DNA from 2 places in the Bacillus sp. z50 genome. Region 1 is predicted to be linked to the other one. Evidence: riboswitches for the same ligand, from Rfam matches in the RefSeq annotation. Region 1 holds a riboswitch; the other holds the start of a gene.
What was found. A riboswitch is a leader RNA that binds a small molecule or an ion and turns the genes downstream of it on or off. The one in region 1 is predicted to bind cobalamin.
Positions count from the first base shown of each region.

Region 2: another riboswitch for cobalamin. It lies ahead of AC4G3N_RS01120 (ribonucleoside-diphosphate reductase subunit alpha); the one in region 1 lies ahead of AC4G3N_RS06510 (ABC transporter substrate-binding protein).

Region 1 is NZ_JBZFQL010000002.1:138,294-141,503, forward strand. Features, by position in the region: gene AC4G3N_RS06500 (ABC transporter ATP-binding protein) at 1-29, opposite strand, end outside; gene AC4G3N_RS06505 (FecCD family ABC transporter permease) at 31-1,062, opposite strand; gene AC4G3N_RS06510 (ABC transporter substrate-binding protein) at 1,064-2,035, opposite strand; cobalamin riboswitch at 2,228-2,407, opposite strand; gene AC4G3N_RS06515 (amidase) at 2,552-3,210, opposite strand, start outside.
Region 2 is NZ_JBZFQL010000001.1:252,151-255,360, reverse strand. Features, by position in the region: gene AC4G3N_RS01125 (DEAD/DEAH box helicase) at 1-1,377, shown strand, start outside; cobalamin riboswitch at 1,464-1,645, shown strand; gene AC4G3N_RS01120 (ribonucleoside-diphosphate reductase subunit alpha) at 1,813-3,210, shown strand, end outside.

The DNA.
Region 1 (3,210 bases):
AGTTTCTCCGCATTCAAAATAGCTGTCATCTCAGATTTCCCCCTTCTTTTTATTTTTTAAAATTAAATAAAGGAAAAACGGAGCGCCAAAAAAAGCTGTAATAATACCGATTTGAATCTCAGCAGGCCTAATGGCCAAACGGGATATTAAGTCAGCAAGAATCAAGAAACTCGCTCCCCCTAAGACACTAGCCAGTAGTAAATTTCGATGCGAGGGCCCAATGATCATACGGATCATATGAGGGACAATCAGACCAACAAAACCGATGGCTCCCGTTAATGAGACACTCATTCCAGTTACTAATGAAGCAGTAATTAACAATAGATTACGGGTGCGCTGAACGGAAATCCCCATATTCTGGGCCTGCTCTTCACCCAGCAGAAAGATATCTAAGTCGTTGGCATGGTACAAAAAGACACAAATCGAAAATAAAACAGGAACAGTTAATATTTGTACATGACTCCAATCACGCCCGTTTAAGTTCCCCATCATCCATTGGACAATCTGCTGCATCACTCCTGCATTCGAAAAAGAGATTAGCAGAGAGGTACAGGCTGATAAAAAAGAACTAATCGCAATACCCGTCAGCAGCAATGTCAGTACTGAGGTCCTTCCTTGATTGGTCGCAATCATATAAATTGCAAACAAAGTCAATGCAGCCAGGATAAAGCCCATTAATGGGACGAAAAGAGAATGGATCGCGGCCAAACCAAAATAGATGGCCAGTACACCTCCGAATGCTCCACCTGATGAAACACCAATTATGCCGGGGTCAGCCATCGGGTTGCGAAACACACTTTGCATCACGACTCCCGATATTGCCAAGGCTGCCCCGACTAATCCAGCCACAACAACCCGCCCCAGGCGAATCTGCACAAGGATTGTTTCATACATTGGGTTATAGTCAAACTCTATAAATGGAAGCAGTGAGAGTAATACTTTCACAGTTTCCGTAAATGGAACGATGACCCCGCCATACATGGTTGCTAAAAGTAACGATACGAGCAAGGAACAAATCAGGATTCCAAAAATAAGAACCTGTTTAGACTGTTTACAAACCATATTATTCTCCATATAAAACTTGATAAATATCTTCTGCTCCCTCAATCACAAAATGGGAAGCCGTTGTTAAATTTGCGCTATCTATCACATGCACTTCATTATTCTTAAAGGCTTTAAGATTTTTAAGTGCCGGATCCTTTTGCCATTCCTCGACGAATGTTGCTTTTGAACCGTCATACTGCCAATCGCTTGTAATAATCACATCTGGATTTATCTCAACTAATTTTTCCTTTGAAAGATTTGGATAATCAGGATACTCTTCACCGGTAATGCCCGCTTCTGTAATGGCATTTATCCCGCCTGCTAAGGTGATGATTTCTCCTATTGTAGTATTCTCAGTAACTGAAGAATTTTGCTGTGTCCAGTAAACCACTCGTTTTTTATCTGTTTGTGCTTTTGCTTTCGTTTGTAAATCTGACATCCTCTTTTTGACATCAGCTATGATTTCTTCTGCTTTATCTTCCTCGCCAACAATGGTACCAACCTCCATTAGACCATCCAATACACCTGATATAGAGGAATCATCTTTAAGTTGGTAGGTGGTGATGTCTGCAGCATCAATTTGTTTAAGAACCTCAGGATCTACATAGGAAGGAATCAGCACTAAATCAGGCTGAAGTGACAGCACCAATTCAGATGTGACTGATTCAATTTTTGTATCAATTCCATCTGTTAGATCTGCTACATTCGAAATCCCTGAGTCTGTAGACATTTTCGTTACCGCGGCAATCCGCTCCTCATCAACCAAAGGCAATAAATATTCATCAATAGCCAATGTGGTCGAAACAATCCTTGAAGGTTTTTCTTTAAGGGTCACCTCTTCCCCACGACCGTCTGTTAAGGTTTTCGGATACTCACTTGTTTCCTGGTTTGTTTCTTTTTCCTGGTTGTTTACTGTCTCATCATTTCCGCATGCAAACAATGCAAAAACGGATAAGAACACCAAAAGTGATAAGCTTGCAATCTTTTTCATCTCACTATTCTCCCTTTTTCAAAATTTATTTATATTTAGCGAATTTACGCTGAAATATTAAACATAAAAAAGCCTGTCTTCCCGATTAAGGAAAACAGGCTTGATTCATGCACAGACAAAAAAACGCTGTCAAAATCAGCGCAAAGACACAATCATCTCTACGTTCGCCATCCCTTTTCCCACCGAAAAGTAAGCAATACACATTCATAAGCAGGTTTCCTGACTCTGAGCTTCACTTTACTCTCACACCTTCCCTCTTTTAAAGGTGGTCACGTGATTTCATCAGCTCTTACAGTAGCGGGGGCTGTTCCAGATTTACACTGGATTCCCTTTTACCTCACAAAAGTGAGCACTTATGATTGTTTTAAATTTTCGTACTATTAATATATCATGTTGAAAATGTAAACGGAAGATATTTTTGATATATAGGAATTCACATAAATTTAAACAAGTGAAATGACTGTTCTAATTGACCAACTGAATTACACGCATCTTCTAGTCGATCTATCACTTTTATCACCATCCAATATATGGATTCCCTTTCTGTCCAACCCATATATCGGATTGCTCTAACAACGCTCCTATTTTAAGAAGCCAATCTTCCCTTCCCTTTGGAGCCATCAATTGCACTCCAAGGGGTAAGCCAGAATCTGTCATATGAACAGGCAAGCTAATCGCAGGCTGTCCGATGATGTTCGCCAACTGTGTAAAAGGCGTATACGTTAAACTTGGTTTAAACATTTCATAGACCATTGCTAACTGTTCAGAGGGTTTTAGTTCATTTACTTTCAATAACTGCAAGCTCTGTTCATCCGTATGCGTCAATTCGCCCACCTTTGGAGCTGAGAAAGCTGTTGCCGGCGTCAAATACAAATCATAATCCTCATTGAACCTGGCCATTTGTGCAGCTGCCGTATCCCATTCAGCTAAACTGCGTGTAAATTGAACAGCTGATACATTCTGCCCGGCAGTTCTGAGTACCCATGTGACTATCTCTATATCATTAACGGTAATCGGCCGTCCAATGGCTTCCTCAATGGACAGTATATCTGCTGCCATTTCTCCGCTATTCATAATATAGTAATTTTCCATAAGGCGGATTCCATCTACCCCATTATCACATTCTTCAACGGTGAACCCTGCCTGTTCCAGCCATTTGACTGTCTTATGTACCG
Region 2 (3,210 bases), on a different contig from region 1:
CTGGGCAGAATCTTAGAGAAAATAAGGCAAAAAGAAATTCATTTAGTCAAAAATGCCTTCATTGTTGGGACTACCTTGGCGAAAGCAGCAATGGACCCGAGTATTTTTGAACAAGAGTATGATCTAGTTATCATTGATGAAGCCAGTATGGCCTTTATCCCGCAAATTGCCTTTGCCGGCGCACTTGCCAAGCGTTGTATTATTTGTGGGGATTTTAAGCAATTACCTCCTATTGCGGTTTCGAGGGGAGAGCTTGTAGACCGCTGGCTGAAGGAGGACATCTTCCATCGTGCCGGTGTTGCTGATATTGCACGTGGGGGAAAACTTCATACTCATTTGTTTTTATTAAAGGAACAGAGGAGAATGCATCCGGATATCTCCGCTTTTACGAACCAATATGTTTATAATTCACTGGTTGGCGATCATCCAAGTGTTCATATAAATAAAAAAGATATCGTTTCAAAGACACCTTTTGTAGATCGTGCTTCCGTACTGTTAAATACGAGCTTCACAGGGGAACACTGCTTTACGGGCACTTCCTCTGGTTCTAGAATGAATTTGATGAATCTATTGTTATCCTTTCAGGTTATTCATGAAGCCTACAGCAATGGGAGTAAATCAATCGGTTATGCAACCCCTTATCGTGCGCAGGCACAATTGATGGAAACATTAATTAAAGATCTATATGAGGAAGAGAACGGCCTGCATGATATATTGGCTGCCACTGTCCATCGTTTCCAGGGAAGTGAACGGGAAGTAATGGTATTTGATAGTGTAGATAGTTATCCGCAAAATCGGGCAGGGATGCTTTTAACGGGCAGGGAAAGTGAACGGCTGTTAAATGTTGCAATTACCAGAACAAAAGGGAAACTGATTCATGTCAGCGATGTGGAGTTTATAGAATCAAAAGTTTCGCATACAAAAACTCTTCATCAGCTCGTTCAATATCAAATGAAACGGAATCAAATGGTCAATATGGATCAAATAGGCAAATGGATTGCCAACCATCATCCAAAATTACAATGGATTTATGCAAGAAATTTGGAAGGGTTCTATCAGGATTTAAAAAAAGCCCAATCTTCCATTATCCTTTCCTTGCCAAATTCCAGTGTGTTATCATCGGATTTTGTTCAAAGAGTGAAGACGAGGAACTCAAGAACAAGACTGATGATGTATTCTCCAGATTCCCATTCCTATTTGGATCCGGATATCCATCTTCAGAATGGGCCAAGCTTCACATTTGTCATCTTTGACCAAAAAGTATTGTGGTTGGGGGTTCCTCTTGAAGCCAATAAACGTGTTCATCCGCCATACATTGGAATTCGATTGGAATCCGAAGCATTTATCAATCAATTTCTCCAGCAATTGCCTAAATAAATTGTCGGAATTTTAGTTGCTATTTTCACATATAAGATTTATAATTCTATATGTTGTTATTGTTTTTAAATTAAAATACTATATATTGATTTTAACGTGTTTAAGGTGTCGTATTACGACTTAATAGGGAATCCGGTTAAAATCCGGAACTGTACCCGCAACTGTAAATGCTGATGAAATAAGTAAACCACTGTAGAGAAATCTATGGGAAGGACTTAGAGTAAAGCGAAGCATGAGTCAGGAGACCTGCCTTTTTCACTGGTTTGCCTTTATCGGGAGCAATGAGGGTGGAACGGATGAAATAGCAATATTGAACAGTTCAATCTTGTTATTATTTCTTTTCCCATTGCTTATTTTTAGGCAATGGGATTTTTTGCGTGGAGGGAACAGACGTTTTTAATCGATTTATCGGCAAACAATAAGGGGGAAATTAGTATGGCAGTATCTTACGAATCAAACTATGCAAGTCTGGAAGTCATAAATTTAAAAAGCATAGAAACATACATAAAGGAATGTGTTAGTTCCTATACATCTATTTATTCAGCAGAGGAATACTTAGAAAAAATCAAGACAGCACTTGAGTATAAGTCTGACTATAGCAAGAAAGAGTTGGTGAATTTACTGGTACTAAGCGCCGTAGAGCGTATCTCTGCTGATGAGCCTGATTGGACATTTGTGGCGGCAACTATTTATTTAGACCAGTTATATGATAAAGCTTCAAAAAGCCGGGGATATGATTTAACACACAAATATGGGAGCTTTCATCAGCTTGTTGAACTATTGACTGATATGGGGATTTATAATCCAGCATTGTTAAATGAATATACGGAAGACGAAATCAATGAACTCGAAGCAGTCATCGATTCATCAAAAGATCAGTTGTTTACGTATATTGGCATTCGGACGCTGGCAGATCGCTATTTAGCCAAATCTCATCATGGAAGCTTATATGAACTTCCTCAGGAACGGTTTATGATTATTGCCATGACATTAATGATGAATGAGCCTAAAGAACAGCGAATCAAATTAATAAGAGAAGCATATTGGGCCTTATCCAATCTATATATGACGGTGGCAACTCCTACGCTTGCTAATGCTGGGAAAAGCTATGGCCAATTATCCAGTTGTTTTATCGATACTGTTGATGATAGTTTGCAAGGTATCTATGATTCAAACACCGATATTGCCAATCTATCTAAAAATGGCGGAGGAATAGGTGTTTATTTAGGGAAAATTAGAGCGCGAGGCAGTGATATTAAAGGATTTAAGGGTGTTTCCTCAGGAGTTATACCATGGATGAAGCAATTAAATAATACCGCCGTCAGTGTGGACCAACTGGGCCAAAGACAGGGTGCCATTGCAGTTTATCTGGATGTTTGGCATAAGGATATATTTGCCTTCCTCGAAGCGCGTTTAAATAATGGGGATGAACGTTTTCGAACGCATGATTTATTTACTGGTGTTTGCATTCCGGATTTATTTATGGAAATGGTCAAGGAGCGGGGTACCTGGTATTTATTTGATCCGCATGAAGTAAGAAAAGTAATGGGATATTCTCTTGAAGATTATTTTGATGAAGAAGCAGGGGATGGCCAATTCAGACAAAAATATACTGAATGTATCAATCATCCGCAGCTTTCCAAAAAAGAAATACCTGCCATTGAAGTGTTTAAGGCGATCATGATTTCTCAGCTTGAAACAGGAACACCTTATATGTTTTATCGGGATACGGTCAACCGCTCTAATGCTAATCGCCATAAAGGAATGATATATTGCAGTAATTTATGTACGGAAATTATGCAAAATCAAAGTGCTACCAAAGTTATTGAACAA